DNA from 2 places in the Steroidobacter cummioxidans genome. Region 1 is predicted to be linked to the other one. Evidence: riboswitches for the same ligand, from Rfam matches in the RefSeq annotation. Region 1 holds a riboswitch; the other holds the start of a gene.
The links. A riboswitch is a leader RNA that binds a small molecule or an ion and turns the genes downstream of it on or off. The one in region 1 is predicted to bind thiamine pyrophosphate.

Region 1 (11,738 bases):
CCGCTCCAGCTCCTCGTGACTATGAGTGCTGATGCCGATGCGCACCCCTGCCCGCTTCAATGCCGGCACATCAGCCTCATCCAGATCCGCCTGCCCGAGATGCACGAAATCACACCCCTCATCGAGCGCGATCCGCCAGTAGTCATTGACGATCAAGCACGCCCCTGCCCGCGCGCACAGCCCCTTGGCCGTGACCACTTGCTCTCGAATGTCCTCGTCCGACCGATCTTTGATCCGCAGTTGAACCAGCTTCACGCCCACGGGCAGCAATCGACTCAGCCACGACACATCGTCGACGATCAGATAGAACGGATGAAGCTTCATACGAGGTGCGCCAAGCCAATCTCCGGCGTCGAAGGAACTGCAACGTCACTTGGCAGCATGGGCTGAGCGACGAACGCCGCATGGCCCGCTTTGACGGCATCTGCAAATGCTCGCGCCATCTCGACCGGATCGCCTGCTCTCGCAACGGCCGTGTTGATCAGTACACCATCCATACCCAACTCCAGCGCCCGCGCCGCATGCGATGGCACACCGATGCCGGCATCCACGATCAACGGCACATCGGAAAATCGGGCGCGCATCGCGCGCAAGCCAGGAACGTTGTTCAATCCCTGCCCCGACCCGATAGGCGCACCCCACGGCATCAGTACGCGACAGCCCGCATCGAGCAGCTTGTCTGCAACCACCAAATCTTCGGTTGTGTACGGAAAGACTTGGAAGCCGTCATCGCACAGAATTTTCGCCGCCTCCACCAGCCCGAATACATCGGGCTGCAGCGTGGTGCGATCGCCGATGACTTCGAGTTTGATCCAGGCGGTTCCGAACATTTCGCGCGCCATGTGCGCCGTCGTCACGGCCTCTTTCACGGAGTGACAGCCAGCCGTGTTCGGCAGCACGCGCACCCCAAGTGAGCGAATGATCGAAAAGAATCCTTGCCCGGAACGCTCGCTGCTCGACTCGCGTCGCAAAGACACAGTGACGACTTCGGTGCCCGACGCTTTGACCGCCTCGGTCAGTACGGCCGGCGACGGATATCTCGACGTTCCGAGCAACAATCTCGATCGCAACTGCGTGTCGTAAACAAGCACGTCACCCTCCTTGCATCGGGGCCACGACCTCGATGCGATCGCCCTCATTGAGGACGATGCCTACCCGCTGAGTCTTTGGAATGAACTCGCCGTTCACCGCGGTCGCGATGGGGCCAGCGCAATAGCCCAGCTCCACCAGCGCCTCCACCAGGCTGCTTTCGGTAATTTCGCGTTCGACGCCGTTAAGCGTGATCTTCATGAGCCACCTGCGGACAGGATTCGCCGGTCAATACGGCGTCCGCTGCCATCTGCGCAAACGCGGGCGCGAGCAGGAATCCATGCCGGAAGAAACCATTGATATAAATTCGATCGCGTCGCCAGACGATGCGAGGCATGTTGTCCGGAAAAGCCGGACGCACTTGCGTCCCCATCTCCAGCACCTCCGCCTCCGCGAACGCGGGATGTAACGAACACGCCGCGCTCAGCAACTCCAATACCGAGCGTGCAGTGATGCGAGTGGCATCATCGCTCTCGATCATGGTGGCACCGATCATGAACACGCCGTTCTGACGCGGCACGATGTACGCGGGGGTTCGAGGATCGAGCAGTCGCACGGGGCGATGGAGCGTGAGCTCGCTCGATCGCAGCACCAGCATTTCCCCTTTGACCCCGCGAAGCTCCCGCAGAGCCTCCCTAGCAGCGAGTCCGCTGCAGTCGATGACGAGATGATCGCCATCGGATTGGGCGGTACTCGCGACGCCGAAGTGAATTCGACCACCGAGCGAGACGAACCTGTCCGCGAGACAGCGCAGTGCCTCGCGCGGATCGAGGTGAGCTTCGTCCTTGAAGAACAATCCCTTGGGGAAACGATGCGCAAGCGCTGGCTCTAACTCAGCGATGCCGCTCGCGTCCAACCATTCATAGCGAGTCGTTCGGCGACCGAGCGCGACCAGTTCGGAAATGTGGCGGCCGTGCGCAACCAACAAACTGCCCCGCTGCACCAACGTCGGCATCCGCTTCGTCCACCAAGCAAGGCTTTGCTCGCCAAACGCCGATACGAGATCGGCCGAGTGATCGCATTCACACCACGGCGCGAGCATGCCGCCCGCAAACCATGAGCAGCTTTGCGAACCAAAGCTGTCCCCCTGCTCAAAGACTTCCGTGGGAACACCCCGCTCGGCGAATTCGACGGCGCAGGTCAGCCCTGCGACGCCGGCACCAATGATCGACACACGCATCTGCTCAGCCCGTGGTCGGTCGAACGTAGATCTCGCCTTGCTCGCGAAACTTCAATGCCATCTCGTTCATGCCCGACTCACGCGCCGCCGCTTGAACTTCGTGCGAGATGCGCATGGAACAGAACTTCGGCCCGCACATCGAGCAGAAATGTGCGAGCTTGTGCGCCTCGCGCGGCATGGTCTCGTCGTGGAATGAGCACGCGGTGTCCGGGTCCAGCGAGAGATTGAACTGATCTTCCCAGCGGAAATCGAAGCGCGCGCGTGACAGGGCATCGTCACGATCACGCGCCCCTGGATGACCTTTGGCCAGATCGGCCGCATGCGCCGCGATTTTGTAGGTGATGACGCCGGTTTTGACGTCGTCGCGATTGGGCAAACCCAAATGTTCCTTCGGCGTCACGTAGCAAAGCATGGCGGTCCCGAACCAGCCGATCATCGCTGCACCGATTGCGGAGGTGATGTGATCGTAGCCCGGTGCGATGTCGGTCGCGAGCGGTCCGAGCGTGTAGAACGGCGCTTCGGCACAATGCTTCAGCTGCTCGTCCATGTTCTCTTTGATCTTGTGCATCGGGACGTGGCCCGGCCCCTCGATCATCACCTGGCAGTCATGCTTCCAGGCAATGCGAGTCAGCTCGCCGAGGGTTCGCAGCTCCGCGAACTGCGCGGCATCGTTTGCGTCCGCAATCGAGCCGGGGCGCAAGCCGTCGCCGAGCGAGAAGCTCACGTCGTAGGCCCGGCAGATCTCGCAAATCTCTTCGAAGTGCTCGTACAGGAAGCTCTCGCGGTGATGGGCGAGACACCACTTCGCCATGATGGAGCCGCCGCGCGACACGATGCCGGTGACCCTGTTCGCCGTCAGCGGGATGTACTGCAGCCTCACTCCCGCATGGATTGTGAAGTAGTCGACGCCTTGCTCGGCCTGTTCGATGAGCGTGTCTCGGAAGATCTCCCAAGTCAGCGCTTCAGCGACGCCGTCGACTTTCTCCAGCGCCTGATAGATCGGCACAGTGCCAATGGGCACGGGTGAATTGCGCAGAATCCATTCGCGGATGTTGTGAATGTTCTTGCCGGTGGACAGATCCATGACGGTGTCCGCGCCCCAGCGGATCGCCCATACCATCTTGTCGACCTCCTCCGACATGCTGGACGTCACCGCGGAATTGCCGATGTTTGCATTGATCTTCACCAGAAAATTGCGGCCGATGATCATCGGCTCGGACTCGGGGTGATTGATGTTTGCAGGGATGATTGCGCGACCCGCCGCAATTTCGTCGCGCACGAACTCAGGCGTCACGTATTCGGGAAGGTTGGCCCCCCATGAATTGCCGTCGCGGTTACTCGCTGCTCTGAGCCTGGCGCGGCCGACGTTTTCGCGAATCGCCACGTATTCCATCTCGGGCGTGATGATGCCCGCGCGTGCGTATGCGAGCTGAGTGACGGCCGCACCGCCTTTGGCACGCAACGGCAGTTGCTTGAGCGGAAAGTCATTGGTGAGCGTACCAATGTGGCGATCCACATCGTTACGAGCAAGGATCCAAGGCTCGCGGATGCGTGTCAGTCCCCGCTCGATTTGAATATTGGCGCGCGGATCGGTGTAGGGCCCGGAGGAATCGTAGACGAATACGTCGGGCTCGTTGGCCGACGGATGCAGCTTGATGGCTCGCATCGGCACCTGGATGTGCGGATGTAAGACGCCGGATTCGTAGACCTTGCGAGAGGCAGGCAGCGCGGCTGTACTGACGGGGACGGTGGTGGCGTTCATCTGTTTCTCCTGGTGGAGATCCAGCGCCGTCCCGGGGTACGAAGTACGGCAGAACACGAAGTCCCAAAGATTGTTGTTATAGGGACAATCGCGCCGCGCTGACACTTTCCTACGCCAGTATGACCTGGATCAGGTGTAAGGGTCGTCATACTGCGCACCTGCGCCAATGACCTCTCAGCCCCTATAGGGACTCCCCTAGCGAGTGCGACGTTACCTTTTGCGAGTGACGCTAGTCAACCGCCTCGGGGAAGTCCTGAACCCCGCCGTGCTCGCTTGCTCCTTTCCCTTCACCGCGTCCGCTTTGCGACGTATCTCTCACAATCCACTACGAGTTGACCGTAATTTTTCAGTCGGGCCTGCCGATGCAGGACCACAGACGACGGATTACGCACAGGCAGCGCGAGACCGCTGCCCAGACGCCATGCTGAAAAAAATCGCTATATCTGAAGTTCGAACCGGGATGTTCGTGGCTTCGGTCGAGGGACCGTGGCTCAAACATTCGTTCTGGAAAACCCGCTTCCTGGTGGACGCGGACTCGTTGGCGCGCCTGAAAGGCTCGGGCCTCGCCGAGTGCTGGATCGACACGTCCAAGGGCCTGGACGTCGCACGCGCCAAAACGGTCGAGACTCCAATCATCGAAGTGGTGCCAACGCCCCCGCCGGCGCAAGCGCCGAAACCCAAGGTTCGCCGCACCATGGCGGATGAGCTGCACAACGCATCCAATGTGTTGAAGCGCTCCAAAGAGACCGTGAATGCTTTGTTCGCCGAGGCGCGCATGGGCAACGCCGTCAACACGAGCGAGTGCGCGCCGTTGGTGAATGACATTGTCGACTCCGTCGACAGCAACTCGCACGCGCTGGTGAGTCTGTGTCGTCTGAAGATGGCCGACGAATACACCTATATGCATTCGGTATCGGTGTGCGCGTTGATGGTCTCGCTCGGCAAGCAGCTGGGACTCGACGAAGCCATGCTCCGTGACGCCGGCATGGCCGGACTGCTGCACGATCTCGGCAAGGCAGTGATGCCTCAGGACATCATCAACAAGCCCGGCAAGCTCACCGACGAAGAGTTCACCATCATCAAATCGCATCCGGTGCGCGGCCACGAGATGCTGCTGGAGAGCGGCGTCGACAACGAGCGCGTGCTCGACGTAGCTCGTCACCATCATGAGCGCATCGACGGCAAGGGTTATCCCGATGCTCTGGCTGCCGACAAGATTTCTTTGATCGCGCGCATGAGCGCGGTCTGCGACGTTTACGACGCTATCACTTCAGACCGGCCCTACAAGCGGGGCTGGGACCCGGCCGAATCGGTGGCACGCATGGCCTCGTGGGAAGGTCACTTCGATTCGATCGTGCTGCAGACGTTCATCAAGACCATCGGCATCTACCCGGTCGGCTCGCTGGTGCGCATGGCCTCCGGCAAATTGGGCGTGGTCGTGGAACAGAACACCAAGCTCACCGCGCCGAAAGTGAAACTGTTCTTCTCCACCAAGTCGGGCATGCCATTCGAGCCCAAGACGGTGGATCTGATGGACCCGCGCGTCACCGACAAGATCGTGGCGCGCGAGCCGCTGGAGAACTGGAGCTTCGGCTACCTCAACGATCTGTGGGCAACTCACGTCGCTTGAGCGGCGCATCGGGCAACCAGATCGCGAGCACGCCGAGCAACGGCAACCACGCGCTGATCTTGTACACCAGCGCGATGCCGTAGACGTCCGCCAGATGTCCGAACGACGCCGCGGCCAGGCCGCCGACGCCGAACGAGAAACCAAACATCATTCCCGACACCATGCCGACGCGCGTCGGCAGCAGTTCCTGTGCGAACACGACGATGGCCGGGAACGCGGACGCGATGGTGAGTCCGATCAGCACGGTAAGCACTTCGGTCCATTGCAAGCTCACATACGGCAACATGATCGTGAGCGGCAACGCGCCCAGCACGGAAAAGCGGATCACCGCCTTGCGAGTGAAACGATCGCCAAAGTAGCCGCCGAGCAGCGTGCCGGTCGCGACCGAGCCCAGGAATAGGAACAAATGCACCTGCGCTTCCGCCACGCTCATGTGGAAGCGCTCGATGAGATAGAACGTGTAGTAGTTGGTCAGGCTCGACGCATAGGCGAACTTGGAGAAGATCAGGATCAACAGGATCGTCATGCCGCGCACGACCGTGGCGCGAGGAATCGGTGACTCCTGTTTTCGCGGCGCATGCGCTCGTTGCAAACGAGGCAAGCCGTGGTGCTTGTACCAGACGCTTATATTCCAAAGGATGGCGGTCGACACCAGCGTCAGCAGTGCGAATGCCGCCAGGCTCGACTGCCCCCATTGCACGACCACCAGTGCCGCGAGCAACGGACCGATCGCCTGGCCCGCATTGCCACCCAGCTGAAACAGCGATTGCGCCAGCGAATGACGATCGCCCGCCGCCATGCGCGCCACACGCGATGCCTCGGGATGAAATACCGATGAGCCCATGCCAAGCATGGCCGCACCGGCCAGCAACCATTCGAAGTTGCTGGCAAGCGAAATCACCAGCAGACCCAGTGCGGTAAACAACGTGCCCGCCGGCAATGAAAATGGCGCCGGCCGACGATCGGCGACATAGCCGACCACCGGCTGCAACATCGACGCAGTCATCTGATACGCCAGCGAAATCCAGCCCAGCTCCGCGAACGTCAGATGATGGCTGGCCTTGAGCGCGGGGTACGAGGCCTGCATCAGCGACTGCATCGTGTCGTTCAACAGGTGGCAGCAGCTGATCGCAACGATCACGGGAAATACGGTCTCGTCCCGCCAGCTGGCAGGATCACGAGCCTCGGCCGAAGAATTCAACGGGATGCTCCCCACAGGAAACGCACGGACGGCACTGTCCGGCGAGGTCGGAAGCAAGTGTAAGGAGTCCGAGACGCGCCGTCTCTAACAAGATCGTCACCTTGATCGGAGCTCCGACCAGGCGAATGGAGCGTTACTCGCCCAACAGATGCAGGACGATTTCCCGCTGATGCGGTCGCTGGCGATGCTCGAACAGGTAAATGCCCTGCCAGGTGCCGAGCGCCGGCTCACCATCGAGCACCGGGATGGACAACTGCACTTGGGTCAACGCCGTGCGCAGATGGGCCGGCATGTCATCGGGCCCTTCATCGTCGTGCTCATAACGTTCCGGATCTTCGGGAGCGATCTGCTCGAAAAATGCCTCGAGATCGCTGCGAACTTCGCGCGCCGCGTTCTCCTGGATCAACAGCGACGCCGACGTGTGCTTACAGAAGACCGTGAGCAATCCGGTCGTCACCTTCTGAGCGGCCACCCACGCTCGCACTTCTCGGGTGAACTCCACCAGGCCCCGCCGAGGCGTGGGAATCGAAAGAACTTGGGTGAACTGACGCATGACTTTAGGAAATCTTTGCACCGACGGCCCGTAAACAGAACGCTACGATGCCCTCGACCAGTTCCGTCCGCGCGTCACGCTTGCCCCGGGGAGCGATCGGCCGGATCAGCGCTTCAGTGAATGCACCGACAATGCACGCCGCGCCGATGTCGATGGACTGATCCGGAAACTCCCCCTTGTCGATGCCCTCGATCAACAACGACTTGAACACCTCGCCGAAGCGAATGCGACCCAGCAGACGGGCCTCATCGACTTCCTGCTCGGCCGGCTCGGCGATGAAGGCATACGCCAGGTACGGGCCTTCGAGCGCGCGATTCGCAAACGACTCCACACAGGCGCGCAAACGAGCGGTCACATCGCCTTCGCCCTTCACGATCTCGTGCAGGATCGCGATCTCGTGATCGATGGCGCTGGTCAGCACTTCGACGAACAGCGCCGACTTGGAGGGAAAATAACGATAGATGGCCCCGGCCGACAGGCCGGCGCTCGCGGCCACCGCGGCGATGGCGGCCTGATTGAACCCGCCCTCGGCGACCAGGGCGCGCGCCGCCTTGAGGATGCGCTGCCGGTTATCGGCCAGACGCTCCTCCATGAGGAAGGATCGCTTGTAGCTCATGGGCCGGATCCTAGCATGAAGTGAATCTCGGTTTTTTTTGTGAATCACCATTCACTTCTTTCCCCACCCCTCCTACAATGCCGCCGGGTCAGCGAATCCGCGCGGCCAACAGGGGTTGCATGAACGTCATTACTTCCAAGCTGCGAACCAGCAGCGACGAATACCGCGCCAACAGCGCCGCCCTGCGCGCGCTCGTCGATGAGTTGCGCGACCGGACCGCCACCGTCGCTTTGGGCGGATCCGAAAGTGCCCGGCAGAAACACACTGCTCGCGGCAAGCTGCTGGTCCGCGATCGTATCGACCTGTTGCTCGATCCTGGCACACCGTTCCTCGAGCTGTCACCGCTGGCGGCGTTCGGCATGTATAACGGCGAAGTCGCAAGCTCGGGCGCGGTCGCAGGCGTCGGCAGGGTCAATGGTCGGGAATGCGTGATCGTCGCCAACGACGCGACCGTCAAGGGCGGCACCTACTATCCGATCACCGTAAAGAAACATTTGCGCGCGCAAGAGATCGCGCGTGAGAACCGCCTGCCCTGCGTGTATCTGGTCGACTCCGGTGGCGCGTTCCTGCCCATGCAGGATGAAGTGTTCCCCGATAAGGAACATTTCGGCCGGATCTTCTACAACCAGGCGAACCTGTCCTCTGCGGGCATTCCGCAGATCGCCTGCGTGATGGGCTCGTGCACCGCTGGCGGCGCGTATGTGCCGGCGATGAGCGACGAAGCCGTGATCGTTCGCAATCAAGGCACGATCTTCCTCGGCGGCCCGCCGCTGGTGAAAGCTGCGACGGGTGAAGTCGTGAGCGCCGAAGACTTGGGCGGCGGCGATGTGCACACTCGCATTTCCGGTGTCGCCGATCATCTCGCCGAGAACGATCATCACGCGTTGGCGCTGGTCCGCCGCATCGTCGGCAACCTCGGCCCTCGCGCCAGCGTGTTTCAGCCGCAGGCCGTCGAGGAGCCGCTGTACGATCCCGAAGAACTGTACGGCGTCATCCCCGCCGACACTCGTAAGCCCTTCGATGTTCGCGAAGTCATTGCTCGCATCGTCGACGGCTCACGCTTCGATGAGTTCAAAGCGCGCTTCGGCACCACGCTCGTCACCGGCTTCGCGCACGTGTACGGCTACCCTGTCGGCATCATCGCCAACAACGGCGTGCTGTTCTCCGAGTCGGCTCAGAAGGCCGCGCACTTCATCGAGCTGTGCTGTCAGCGTCGCATTCCGCTGGTGTTCCTGCAGAACATCACGGGCTTCATGGTCGGCCGCAAATACGAGAACGAAGGTATCGCTCGCCACGGCGCCAAGATGGTGACCGCGGTCGCGACGGCACAAGTGCCGAAGTTCACCGTGTTGATCGGCGGCTCCTACGGCGCCGGCAATTACGGCATGTGCGGTCGCGCCTACTCGCCTCGCTTCCTGTGGACCTGGCCGAATTCGAAGATCTCGGTGATGGGCGGCGAACAAGCTGCGAACGTGCTCGCCACGGTGCGCCGTGATGCGCTCGAAGCTCAGGGCAAACAGTGGAGCACCGCCGACGAAGAAGCCTTCAAAGCGCCGACCAAGGCGCAATTCGATGCGCAAGGCAGTGCCTACTACGCCACCGCGCGTCTCTGGGACGACGGCATCGTCGATCCGGCACAAACACGGCGCACCTTGGGGTTGGGCCTGGCCGCCGCGGCGAATGCGCCGGTGAGCGATACGCGCTTTGGCGTGTTCCGCATGTAAGCAAGGATTAAGAAACATGTTCACAAAAATCCTGATCGCCAATCGCGGCGAGATTGCATGCCGGGTCATCGCCACTTGTCGCAAGCTCGGCATTCGTACGGTCGCGGTTTACTCTGAAGCCGACGCTGGCGCACGTCACGTGCGCCTTGCTGACGAAGCCTACTGCGTCGGCCCGGCGGCATCGCGCGAGAGCTATCTCCGCGCCGACCGCATCATCGAAGTTTGCAAACAGTCCGGCGCCCAAGCCGTGCACCCGGGCTACGGATTCCTGTCCGAGAACGAAGGCTTCGCGAATGCGTGCGAAGAGAACGGCATCGTGTTCATCGGCCCACCGGTGAAGAGCATCCGCGCGATGGGCCTCAAGTCCGCCGCCAAGGCGCTCATGCAACAGGCCAAGGTGCCGCTCGTTCCGGGCTATCACGGCGCCGATCAGGATCCGGCGTTGTTACAGCGCGAAGCGGATCGCATCGGCTACCCCGTGCTAATCAAGGCATCCGCAGGCGGTGGCGGTAAGGGCATGCGCGTCGTCAACGCGCCGAATGAATTCGCTGCGGCGCTGGCCTCTTGTCAGCGCGAAGCACGCACCTCGTTCGGTGACGACAACGTCCTCATCGAGAAATATCTGCTTCAGCCGCGCCACATCGAGATCCAGGTGTTCGCCGACCAAGCCGGCAACACGATCAGCCTCAACGAGCGCGACTGCTCGGCGCAGCGTCGACACCAGAAGGTCGTCGAGGAAGCGCCCGCCCCCAGCGTGGATGCCACCCAGCGCGCGGCGATGGGCAAAGCCGCGTGTGACGCCGCACGGGCCGTCGGCTACGTCGGCGCCGGCACTGTCGAGTTCATCGCGGACTCGCAGGGCAATTTCTATTTCATGGAAATGAATACGCGCCTGCAGGTCGAGCATCCGGTCACTGAAATGATCACCGGCCTCGATCTGGTCGAATGGCAGCTGCGCATCGCCGCGGGCGAGAATCTGCCGTTGACGCAGGAGCAAGTGCCGCTCAACGGCCACTCCATCGAAGTCCGTATCTACGCCGAAGAGCCCGAAAAAGGCTTCCTGCCTTCAGTCGGCCGCCTGGCTTATTTCAAGACACCCGCGCCTTCCGCTCACGTGCGGCTCGACACCGGCGTCGAGCAAGGCGATGAAATCACGCCGCACTACGACCCGATGATCGCCAAGCTCATCGTTTGGGATCGCACGCGTGAAGCGGCCATCGAGCGCATGCTCGGTGCGTTGGCCGAGACGCGCATCGTCGGCGTCGGACACAACGTGAACTTCCTGTCGCGCCTCGTCGGCCATCCGGCGTTCCGCGAAGGTCGCGTCGATACGGGCCTGATCGAACGCGAGCGCGCTACGTTGATTCCCACCGCATCCGAGTTGCCGAAGGAAATCTTCGAGGTCGCCGCACTTGCGCAGGTTGCAGCTGAGCGCGAACAGGTGGCCCAGTCGAGCTCTCCCTGGAGCGTCGCCGATGGCTGGCGCATCAACGGCACACAGAATCGATCGCTGCAGTTCGCCGCCGGCGAACAGAGCGCGACCGTTTCGTTGCGCTACACGTCAACCGGCTATCTCGTCGGCGACGAGCCGGCACGTGTACAACGCACGTCGGATGCCGATCTGCGTATCACGATCGGCCAGCGTCACATCAACACGGCCGTCGTGAAGTCCGGCGAGCAGATGAACGTGTTCCTGCGCGGCCAACAGCACGTGCTGACCTACGTCGATCCGTTGGTGCACGCCGGCGAGACCGAGGAAGCCCAGGGCGGACTGACCGCGCCGATGCCTGGCAAGATCATTGCCCTGCTCGCCGAGCCCGGCGCGCAGGTCGACAAGGGTGCACCGCTGCTCGTCATGGAAGCGATGAAGATGGAGCTGACCGTGTTCGCTCCGAGCAAGGGCAAGCTGGTGGGCTATCTGTGCAATGCCGGCGATCAGGTCAAAGAAGGCGTGCCGCTGGTGGACTTTCAAGCCAGCACCTA
Region 2 (11,738 bases), on a different contig from region 1:
CTTCGCCGGCGTCGTATCCAAGAAGCTGGGCCAGCGCCTGGGCATTGCGAACAGCGAAGAAGCCGTGATGTGCGCCATGTTCCAGAGCCTGGGCCGGCTGCTGGTGACGTTCTTTCTCTATGAGGAACGTCAGCAAATCCGCGCACTCATGGATAAGGACATGCCTGAAGATGCCGCCGTCCAGCGCGTGCTGGGCATTTCCTATCGCGATCTCGGCGTCGGCATGGCCCGCGAGTGGAATTTCCCTGCGCGCCTGCTCGAAGGCATGGAAATCCTGGCGACGCGCGAGATCAAGGCACCCGACACTGACATTCAACGCTTGAAGATCGCCGCCAACTACGCGAACGATCTTTACAACATCGCGCTGCGCACGCCGGCGGCACACAAATCCGCCGCTCTGCTCGCACTCAGCCAACGCTACAGCGCAGCCGTCAAATTGGACACGAAGGAACTGACGGATATCGTCGACCAGGGCCTCAAGGAAATGGCGGGACGGTCCGCAACGCTCGATCTACCGGCGGCGAACAGCCCCACACTGAGAGCGATTCGCGCCTGGAACGGCAGCACTTCGGACGATGCGGAAGCCACGCAAGCGGAAGCCGCGCCGCAGCCCGATCCGTTGACTCAATCCGTCGACGCGATCGATGAACAGCACGAGGTCGCGACGGCAGCCACCGAAACTCCGCAGCAGGCGCTCTCCGCCGGCATTCGCGATGTGACCGAGGCGCTCACGTCGGACTGCTCGTTGAACGACCTGCTGCACATGGTGCTGGAAACCATCTATCGCGGCATGGACTTCACGCGCACGCTGATTTTCATTCGCGACGGGCGCATGAACACGATGCGGGCGCGCTTCGGATTCGGCACCGATATCGAGCGCATCATTCCTCAGTGCACCTTTCCGTTGGCGTTCGCACCCGACGCCTTCCATGTGTCGATCGAGAAAGGCGCCGACATCGTCATCGAGAACGCTCAAGCCGAGAACATCGCGCAGCGGATTCCGGAATGGCATCGGCGCGCGATCCGCGCCAAGAGCTTCATCTTGTTGCCGGTAATGTTGAAGGGACAGGCCATCGGCCTGCTGTACGCGGACTCGGACAAGCCCGAAGGCATCAAGATCGATGCCGAGCAACTGGGATTGTTACGAACGCTGCGAGGCCAGGTGACACTGGCATTCAAACATTGCGCGCCCGGGCGCGCTTGAATCAGCCGCCTTCGCGCACCGCCATCCAGAGATCGCGCACGTAGTCGAACAACCAGCACGCCAGCTCCAGGCGATGCCAGGTGGTCAGCTCGGTCAGTGAGGTGTACGCACTCAGCAGCTGCTCCCGCTGCATCTTGTCGTAGTTGTGATAAACGCACACCGACGCCAGATCGAACAGCCGCTGCCCGACGCCCGCGTATTCCCAATCGATCAGCCGCAGATTGCCATCATCGGTGACATTCAGGTGGTGTACGTCGTTATGGCAGAGCGTGGCGGCGGAGTTTTCGCGCAGCTTCAATGCGACTTGCAGCGCCCGGTCTCGCAATGATTTCGTGACCAACGCCGGTTGCACGCCGCGCTCCTGCAGCGTGCGGAAATACCCTTCGAGCGTGTCGTTCAGCTCGACCCGCCGGACACCGGCCGGCGGCGGCACCCGATGCAGGCGACGAAACAACTGTCCCAGCCGCTGGATATTTTCTTCCTGGACAGCATCGGCTTCGGTCCACGTATCGCCGAGATAGCGCGTGACCAGTACTCGCTGCGCCGGATCGCACAAAAGCACTTCCGGCCCGATGCCTGCCTCGCCGACGGCAGTGAGTACCGCGGCTTCGCTCTGTCGGTCGATCTGCAAATCGTGCTCAGCCGCGTTACTGATGCGCACGACGATGTCGTCGCGCTTGGTCCGCACCAGCCAGCTTTCATTGGTGAGCCCGTGCTTGATGGGCTCGCAGGATAGAATCGCCTCGGCCGTGATGCCGAGAACCCGCGCGGCGATGTCGAGCGCGCCGGCCTCGTTGCCAGCGGGAGTCATGCCAGCTCACGTCGATGGCGCAACGGCCACCGCTTTACTCTGCAGCGCTTGTTCCCGTCGCCACACGAAATATCCACGCACCACGATCCCGAGATAGATGATGAACAACACCGTGGTGGCCAGCAGGCCCTGACTGAAGTACAGCCAGGCAGCGACGCCGTCGACCACGATCCAATACAACCAGTTCTCGATTATGCGTCGCGCGACCATCCAAGTGGTAACAATGCTGCCCCAGGTGACGAAAGAATCGAGGTACGGCGCGGGCGAGTCGGTCCATCGCGACAGGCCCCAGCCATTCAGTGCGCTCGCGATTATGACAAGCACCGCCACCGTCACGTGCTGGTTCACAGTCCACGACTCGATGCGCACGTCGCCCGACTCGGTCCGCCCGCGCCGCCAGTCGATGAAGCCGTACACGGCCATGACCAGGTAAAACACCTGCAACAGCGACTGCATGTACAGCGACGCCTGCGCGAACAGCACCAGATAAATGCTGGTGCTCAGGAACGCGCACAGCCAGCACAGCAGGTTGCGGCGGACCGCCAGCAGCAAGTAGGCCAGACCGAGCAGCGACCCCGCCGTTTCCCACGGCGAAGTCGCCAGGAACTGTTCGATGATGGTGTGCACCGAGACTCTCTTAGGCCTCGGGCACCGTGCCGCCGAGCACCTTCATCACGAACACTTTACGACCGTGCTCGGCGAAGCTGACCGCGGTCTCCTTGCCGAGAATTTCGAACAAGCGCGCATGCTCGCCGGCGATCTGCGTGCTCATGGCGTTGGTCGTGATGTGCAGCTCGGGGTACTTGTTCAACCGCTCGATGAAATCCTTGATCGGCGGAATGTAGTCGGCGTCGAGCGGATACAGACTGATCTCGATGGCGGTACGCATTACTTGAACTCCCAACGGAAAGTGACACCAAACTGCCGCGGCTCGCCGAGCTGCGTGTAGCGTTGGTTTGCGAAATCGGGCGGCTCATTGCCGAAGAAGAAGCCGCGCGTGTAGTAGTCCTCGTCGAACACGTTGCGGCCCCAGGCGTAGATGGCCCAGGTCTCGGCTTCGTAGCCGGCTTTGAGGTGCGCGAGTGTGTACGCGTTGGACCGATAATTGTTCTTTTCCGCATCCAGGTCGGGCACGTCGAAGTAATAATTGTCCGTCGCCGTCACATCGACGCGCGCCATCCAGCCCAGCGGATGACGCCACGTCGCGTTCACCGACGCTGAATACTCGGGCGCATACGCCTGATCGCGGTCGCTCAGGTCGGTCACACCATCGGGACGGAAGCCCGAATAGCGAGTGCGCAACAGACCGAGTGCACCACCGAGCTCCCACTGTTCGCCCGCACGCCAGCGCACGCTGCTCTCGACGCCCATATTGCGGCCGCCGGAAGCATTGTCGGTGAAGAGCAGATAGCTGCTCGGATCGCCGGGATTGAGCTGGGTGCTGATCGCCACCTGCATGTCGCTGCGCTTCATATAAAAGGCTGTGACATCCGCGTACAGCCGGCCCTCGAGCCACTGGCCTTTCATGCCCACGTCGAGACCGACCAGATATTCGGGCAGGAAATCTGGCCGCACCCGCGAGGCCTCACCGAGATTGAAGCCACCGGCCTTGTAACCACGCGACACCGTCGCGAACCAGCGCAAATGATCGCGCGGATCGAAATAGATCGTCGCCTGCCCGCCCCACATGGTGTCCTTCGCGGACAGATCAAGGGCAGTCACATCCTCGTCGTCGCGGCGACGATCGGTGTAGTCGGCATCGCGCTGCTCGCCGCGCAAGCCAAATGACCAACCCCATCGCTCGCTGAACGGTGCGCCGACTTGCGCGTACACAGCGAGATTCTGTGCGTCGTAATCGCTCCTGAGCGCCTTGTCGGTGGTGCCGGAGTATTCGGGGAAGAAAGGATCGGTGTAGATGCCTTGTGACGTGTAGTTGAGCTGCTCATCCACGTCGAGACCATAAACACCGGCAACCCAGGTCAGCCCATGCGGCGATGCTGCCTCGTCGGAAGTGATGCGCGCCTCGAAGCTGCGGCCGCGACGCTGGCGCTGCTGAAGATCGAAATAATCGTAGGTGTACGGCGCCCAGCTCTGCGTGTTGCCCCAATCGGCATCGAAGCTGTAGTCGGTCTTGCTATCGGACAGCGTTGCAGTCAGCGTCAAACGTCCGAGCTGGCCGGCCGATGTATCGACGCGCAGCGCCGCGCCATCGGATCTCTGCGCATCCTTGCCCGGTCGATCGGCGAGTGACACGCGAGAATTGTCGATCGACCACGCGTCGTAGCCGTTATTCAGATTCGCGTGCAGCCAGGTCAGATCGACAGTCGTGCCTTCGCTCGGACGCCAGCGCCATTTAGCGCGCGCCGTCAGCTCGTCGCGATCCATCGTGTCATCCCGACCTAGATAACCATCCTTGCGGAAACCGTCGCTGCGAAACTCCTGAACCGACACGCGCCAGGCGGAATTCAGCGATTCGACCGGCCCGGTCGCGACCGCGCCGATGGATTGGCTGTTGTACTCACCGATCGAGGCTTCCGTGGAAAAACCAAATTGGTCTTCGGGATCGCGGCCGCGCATCACGATGAGACCGCCGAGCGCATTCGCGCCATAGTGCAAGCCTTGCGGCCCACGCAGCACTTCGATGCGATCGACATCGAACGTCGTGGCGGGCATGCCCATGCCGCTGAAGTCGATGTCGTCGATCAGAAATCCCACCGAAGGATTCGGTGCGCCCTGCCACTCCTCGCGCTCACCGATGCCGCGAATCTGGAAGAAACGCGGACGTGACGTGCCGCTCGCAAAAGACAGATTCGGCACCGCCGCGAGCACATCTTCGAAATGCTGGCGACCGCCGTCGCGCAAGGTGGTCGCGTCGAGCACGGTCACGCTGACCGGCGCTTCGACCAGAGATTGCTGACGGAGTGTCGCGGTGACGACCACCTCTTCGAGCACATCCTGCTCGGCGGCGCCGGCAGCGCCCGCCAGCACGGTGGTCAACGCGAGAGAAACGATCGATGCCCGGGTACATGTCCCGAGACTTTTTTGTTTGACGATGAGCATGGCCAGATCCTCTAACGAGAAGAATCCGGCGCGAACGGGATAAAGAGCGGGGAAATGAACGGACACCCGACGTGATGTCCACGACCTGCTCCCTACGCCGGTACTAACCGGATCAGGTTCAACGGGTTTACCAATGAGCCGGCGTACGGCGGTTGGCATCTCGGGCCCCAGTCAGGGCCACCCCTAAGGCGGACGCGATTGTAACAAAGAGCGTACGGGGGGTCCAAAGCGCCCCCTTTTGACCCCCCATCGCTTCTAGCGCTATAAGTGCGCTTTCGTTTTTTCTATGGCTGCAACCATGCCCAATCGACATTGCCGGCTGTTTCACGTCGACGCGTTCACTCGCCAACGCTATACCGGCAATCCCGCCATCGTGGTGCTGGACGCGGATCACCTGACCGACGAGCAGATGCAGACCATCGCCACCGAGGTGAACGGCGAGACCGCGTTCGTGCTGGAAGCCGAAGCCAACGATCACGACATGCACGTGAGATTCTTCACGCCCCGCCATGAAGTGCCGTTCGTCGGCCACGCCACCGTCGCCGCGCAATATGTGAGAGCGAAAAAGGATGGCAAGCCGGGCGGCAAGCTGCGGCAGCGCACGGGTGCCGGCATCGTCGAAATCGAGGTCACTGAAGTCGATGGCGATCTGCGGATCGCGATCACGCAGAACCCGCCGTCGCTGGGTCCTGTCATTCCGGAACATCACCGCCGCCAGGTGTTGAACGCGCTCGGCATTTCCAGCCCGAGCCTGCACGTGGATTGTCCGCTGCAGGTGTTGACCAAAGGCGGCTCGCGGCTGCTGGTGGGCTTGAAGTCCAATGAGCTGCTCGGCCCCATCAAGCCGGACTTCGAGGAGCTCGCCCGCCTCACCTCGCATGTCGGCGCCGAAGGTTATTTCGTGTTCGCGCTGACCGAGAAGGACGGGGTCGTCGGCACCGAGTCGCGGATGTTTGTTCCGGCGCTCGGCATCCGCGAAGACGCGGTCAGCGGCAATGCCCACGGCATGCTCGGCGTCTATCTGGTCAATCACGGCCTCATGACCCCGAAGGACGGACGGGTCGTGTTCCAGGGCCGCCAGGGCATGTGGATGCGCCGCCCCGGCATGGTCGAGGTGGAGATCGAGTCGTCCGGCAAGGTCGCGCAGTCGGTCCGCATCGTCGGCGACGCCGTGATCGTGTACGAGGCGGATATTCAGGCTTGATCGGCCAGAAAGCGCCCGCAAATCCCCTACCTCGGCCCGTTTCCTGAACATTTGGGCCCTCGCCGCTACGGCGGGGCCCTAGTCCGGCGCCGTCAAATTTCCGGCAATTGCCGAAAATTTTCTTTGCCTTACAACAACTTCGGCCGATTTTTCAGGTAGAATGCGCGCCCTTCGCCTGGGCGCCTCGGATGGGAGCGGCCTGGGTAATCGTATTGGCGTGGTTTTCCAGTAGAATCCGCGCCCGCCCAAATGACCCACAACCTAGCTGCGCACTGACCTTGTAACGGAAATCTGACATGCCCCGTACCACTCCCCTTGCCGATGTTCGAAACATCGGCATCATCGCCCACGTCGACGCCGGCAAGACCACGACCACCGAACGCATCCTGTACTACACGGGCCGCAAGCACACGATCGTGGACGTGCATGACACCAAGGATCTGAAGTCCTCGACCACGACGGACTACATGGAGCAGGAACAGAAGCGCGGCATCACGATTCAGTCGGCCGCCGTCTCGACGTTCTGGCGCAACAAGAAGATCAACGTCATCGACACCCCGGGTCACGTCGACTTCACCATCGAAGTGAACCGCTCCCTGCGCGTGCTCGACGGTGCCGTCGTTGTGTTCGACGGCGTGGCCGGCGTGGAGCCGCAGTCTGAAACGAACTGGCGTCTCGCCGACAACTACGGCGTGCCGCGTATTTGCTACGTCAACAAGATGGACCGCAGCGGCGCGAACTTCCTGCGCTGCGTGGACATGATCAAGAAGCGCCTCGGCGCCCGTCCGCTGCCCATCCAACTGCCGATCGGCTCGGAAGACAACTTCAAGGGCATGGTCGACCTGGTCGAGATGAAGGCGATGGTGTTCGAGTCCGACGACCGCGATGCCAAGCCGGTCGCTCATGACATCACCCCGGACCTGGCCGACAAGCTGGGCATCACCGTGCCGAGCGATCGCAAGATCCTGGCCGAGATCGAGAAGTACCGCTCCGACCTGGTCGACACCTGCCTGGAGCAGGACGACGCGGCGATGGAAGCCTATTTGAACGACGGCACCGCGCCTTCGGTCGAGACGCTGAGGAAGGCGCTGCGCAAAGGCACGCTCGCTTCCGCGTTCAACCCGGTGCTGTGCGGCTCCTCGTACAAGAACAAGGGCGTGACCATGGTGCTCGACGCCGTCGTCGACTACCTGCCGGCCCCGACCGACGTCGAAAACATCAAAACCGTGGATGCCGACGGCAACCCGGTGGGCGAGCGCAAGAGCTCGGACGACGAGCCGTTCGCGGCGCTCGCGTTCAAGGTGATCAACGACGCCTACGGCGCGCTCACCTTCGTGCGCGTGTACTCCGGCGTGCTCACCAAGGGCATGTCGGTGATGAACTCCACCCGCGGCAAGCGCGAGAAGATCGGCCGCATGGTCGAAATGTTCGCGAAGGACGCCAACCCGATCGAAGAGGCTCGCGCCGGCGACATCATCGCGCTGGTCTCGCTGGCCGAAACCGACACTGGCGACACGCTGTGCGATTCCAGCGCGCCGGTGATCCTGGAGCGCATGCGCTTCCCGGACCCCGTCATCAGCGTGTCGGTGAAGCCGAAGAACAAGGCCGACCAGGAGAAGTTCGGCACCGCCCTGGGCAAGATGGTGCGCGCCGATCCTTCGCTGTATCTGGAGACCGATCGCGAAACGGGCCAGACCATTCTGCGCGGCATGGGCGAGTTGCACCTCGAAGTGACGCTCGACCGTATTCGCACGGAGTTCAACGTCGAAGGCGTCATGGGTCAGCCGCAGGTGGCGTACCGCGAAGCCTTCACGAAGACGATCTCCGAGCAGTACGTCCACAAGAAACAGACCGGCGGCTCCGGTCAGTTCGCCGAAGTGTGGATCACGTTCGAGCCGCTGGAGCGTGGCAAGGGCTTCGAGTTCGTCGACGAAACGGTCGGTGGCTCGGTGCCGCGTGAATACGTTCCGTCGGTGGAAAAAGGCCTGCGCATGCAGATGGAACAGGGCGTGCTCGCGCAGTTCCCGACGGTGGACTTCCGAGCCCGCCTCACGGACGGCAGCTACCACGACGTCGACTCGAACGCACTGACGTTCGAAATCGCGGCGAAGGCCTGCTTCCGCGAAGCCATCCGCAAGGCCGGTCCGATCCTGCTCGAGCCGGTGATGAGGGTCGAGACCGTGACCCCGCAGGACTACCTGGGCGACGTGATCGGCGACATCAACCGCCGCCGCGGCATGATCCAGGAGCAGCTGGAGCGTGGCGCCAACATCGCCGTCGTGGCCACCGTGCCGCTGTCGGAAATGTTCGGCTACATCGGCCATCTGCGTGGCATGACCTCGGGTCGCGCCTCGTACACGATGGAGTTCTCGCACTACGATCCAGTGCCGAAGAACGTCGCCGACGTGGTCATCGAGGAAGCGGCCAAGGCGCGCTCGGCGCCGAAGGGCTAAGACGACAAACCCGCCACCGGACACCTCGACTACCCTGAGCGGGACGATCTCGATGGTCGCAAGACCAACTCAATCGAGATGCTCGCTCACAAGGTAGGGCATGGGTTGGACGGGCGGCCTCGCGCAGCTCATGATGAGCAAAGGGCGGTGTCTTCGGACACCGCCCTTTTTATTTGTCCGGCTGCATGGCCGGCAACAATCGATCTCTGAGCCAGAACATCGGCTCCAGCATGTCGGGACGGTTGAAGCGCGTGCCGGTGGTGACCATCACGGCGTTGAGCTGCGGCATGACCATCAGCAACGAGCCGCCATTGCCCTGGGCCCACCACAATTTCGTTTGCGGCAGCTTCGGATCCTTGGTGTGATCCAGCCACCACAGATATCCATAGCGCTGACTCATGTTGGGAATATTGGTGCGTTCCTGGGTCATCGCCTCGATCCACGCTTCGGACACGATGCGCTTGCCTTTGTAGGTACCGCGCGCCAGCACCAGCTCGCCAATCTTGAGTAGATCGTCCGGCTCCAACCGCAAGTGACCGCCGGTGTCGACGCCGCGCTTGCCGTCGAAGTATCGCCACTCGGCACGCCTGACTTCGATCGGCACGAACAAATATTTCAACGCGAACGCATCAGCCGACATGCTCACCGCCGCTGCGAGGATCTCACCGAGCGCGACGACATTGCCGGTGCAATAAGAAAACTCCGTGCCCGGCTCGGTGCGCATCTTCTGTTCGCTCCAGAAAGCGACCCAGTCGCGCGTGCGGTACATCTTGTCCTCGTGACCGGGCGACTTCGGATCCCAATCGTTGCAATCGAGGCCGCTGCGCATGGTGAGCAGATCCTCGAGCGTCATCGCCGCTTTGCGCGGATCCTGCTCAAAGACCGTGCGCCGACTCGGCAGCAGGTCCATGACTTTGGTTTGCACCGACGGAATCGCACCTCGATCGATGGCGATGCCGATCAGCAGCGCAGTGATGGATTTGGTCGCGGAACGCAGATCTGGCGCCCGCTTCGACAGCGTCGAGTTCACCGCGCGTCCGACGACGACGCCATCGACCTGCATGATGAAGGATTCGAAGCCGGGATGAATGCCGCTATCGATCTCGGCGGCAATTTGTTTGGCCGGTTCGAGCGCCGCTTCGGCGTGCGCGAGGCCGAAACAGAGTGATACCAGCAAACCACTGATTTTTCTGAGCACCGCGAGCCTCATCGATCGTCCGCACCTGGGCAACCGCTACTGCAGTTGCATGATGCTAGCCGATACTAATCGATGTCGACCAACTGCACTTTGCCGCCGCGGTGGATGCGCAACACATGCTTCACCGCTGGCACGATGTCTTCCGGATCGTGCACGGCCATGACGATTTGCGTTCCCCGTTCAGCCAGCTGCTCGATAAAGCCCAGCACAGTCGCTCTCACGTCGCCATCGAGGCCCGTGCAGGGCTCGTCGAGGAGTAACAACTCCGGATCGTTGATCAGCGCTCGTGCGAACAATGCGAGCCGCATCTGTCCGTATGACACTTGTCTCGGGCCGCGACCGCGCAGATGTTCGATGTTGAAGAACTTCAGCCAGCGAGCGGCGGCTTTGCGATCCGCCGCGCTCGGCGCGTCATTCAGGCCGACGCTGGAGTAGCGGCCGGAGATGACGATCTCTTCGATCGACGTGACCAGAAAATGATCCGCCTGCAGCTCCGGCGATACCCAACCGACGCGATGTTTCCAGGCCGCGATGTGAGTACCCCGGGGCACGCCGTGCCGCTCGATGGTGCCGCCGAGCGCGGGATGCAGGTCGCCGTAGATCACATTGAGCAGCGAGCTCTTACCCGATCCGTTCGCACCGAGAATCGCCCAGTTCTCACCTCGCGCCAGAGTCCAGTCGAGATTGCGAATGACCGGCCGGTAGTCGCGATAGATGTCGGCGTTGCGGATGATGAAGAGCGGTGTCGACGGCGGCTTTTTTCGTGGCTTTGCGGCCACCAGAGCGCGCGCTTTCGCCTGCCGCTCTTTGCGATCGTGTGAAATCTTCTGCTCGTGCCCGACCGGCCCCGCCGACACGATCCTGCCCTGCTCGATGTGCGCCACGTGCGTCACATTCTTCGGCAACTCCTTCGGCCGATGCGATGTGATCACCCAATCATGTCCGCCTCTGGGCTGTTCGAGCGCCCGCTTCAGCTTCTCCTTGGCTCTCACGTCCAGGCCGTTGAACACTTCATCCAGCAACAACACCGGCGCGTTGCCAGCAAACAAGCGCGCGACCAAGGTCAAACGGCGCTGGCCATAGGACAACGTGAGAATGCGCCGCTGTCTCAACCCCCACAAACCAAACCGCCTCAAGACGCGCGCAACCCGCTCTCTCTGGGCATGCGTCGGCTGCGTCAGCGGAATGTCCTCATCGAACAGCCCGGTCGTCACAACCTGCGTAACCGTGAGATTCCAGTCGTAGCGAACATATTTGTCCTGCCGCTCCGGCCCCACATACGCGATCTGCTCTTTCGCAAGCGACGACGTGCGGCGCTGACGCCCGGTCGGCGTCGGCCACATCTCGCCGCGAAGCATCTTGAGCAGCATGGTCTTGCCGGAGCCGTTGGCGCCGATCAGCGCCCAGCGCTCGCCCTTACGCAACGCGAAGCTGACCTCGTCGAGCGCGCGATGCGCCTCGAAGATCAGCGAACAGTTGACGAGCTCGATCAGCGGGGCGTTGGAGGGTTTTGCAGCGACCACAGGGCGTTGATGTCCGGCGAGTCGCGCACGACCCGACCGTCTTCCTCCAGTTTCAGCAGATGAGCCAGCAGCGAGCCTTTCGCCACCGGATGCAAACGGGGATCGACGTCGTCGTACACACTGACGACCAATGTATCGAGGTTCGCGGTGCCGATGCGACCGAGCCTTTCGGCAACCTTGGCCTCGCGCTGCAGGCGATGCGCAATGATCCGAACGATCTCGCCCTGTGCGTCCTCGATCGTCAGGCCATGACCCGGCGCGATGCGAGTCACCGGCTCCGTCTGC

Region 2: it holds a riboswitch for thiamine pyrophosphate, as region 1 does, so the genes downstream of both, D0550_RS05105 (TonB-dependent receptor) here and thiC (phosphomethylpyrimidine synthase ThiC) in region 1, are expected to answer to the same signal.

The regions. Positions count from the first base shown of each region.
Region 1 covers NZ_LSRW01000025.1:8,558-20,295, reverse strand. Annotated here, with positions in the region: gene D0550_RS14875 (thiamine phosphate synthase) at 1-324, opposite strand, end outside; gene D0550_RS14870 (thiazole synthase) at 321-1,139, opposite strand; gene thiS (sulfur carrier protein ThiS) at 1,093-1,290, opposite strand; gene thiO (glycine oxidase ThiO) at 1,274-2,269, opposite strand; gene thiC (phosphomethylpyrimidine synthase ThiC) at 2,274-4,031, opposite strand; TPP riboswitch at 4,121-4,238, opposite strand; gene D0550_RS14850 (HD-GYP domain-containing protein) at 4,492-5,661, shown strand; gene D0550_RS14845 (MFS transporter) at 5,630-6,862, opposite strand; gene D0550_RS14840 (secondary thiamine-phosphate synthase enzyme YjbQ) at 6,996-7,415, opposite strand; gene D0550_RS14835 (TetR/AcrR family transcriptional regulator) at 7,420-8,031, opposite strand; gene D0550_RS14830 (carboxyl transferase domain-containing protein) at 8,151-9,755, shown strand; gene D0550_RS14825 (acetyl/propionyl/methylcrotonyl-CoA carboxylase subunit alpha) at 9,772-11,738, shown strand, end outside.
Region 2 covers NZ_LSRW01000006.1:145,159-156,896, forward strand. Annotated here, with positions in the region: gene D0550_RS05085 (HDOD domain-containing protein) at 1-1,204, shown strand, start outside; gene D0550_RS05090 (phosphotransferase) at 1,206-2,015, opposite strand; gene pnuC (nicotinamide riboside transporter PnuC) at 2,022-2,642, opposite strand; gene D0550_RS05100 (YkoF family thiamine/hydroxymethylpyrimidine-binding protein) at 2,653-2,904, opposite strand; gene D0550_RS05105 (TonB-dependent receptor) at 2,904-5,075, opposite strand; TPP riboswitch at 5,147-5,270, opposite strand; gene D0550_RS05110 (PhzF family phenazine biosynthesis isomerase) at 5,374-6,279, shown strand; gene fusA (elongation factor G) at 6,576-8,732, shown strand; gene D0550_RS05120 (serine hydrolase domain-containing protein) at 8,902-9,930, opposite strand; gene D0550_RS05125 (ATP-binding cassette domain-containing protein) at 9,996-11,453, opposite strand; gene D0550_RS05130 (MBL fold metallo-hydrolase) at 11,420-11,738, opposite strand, start outside.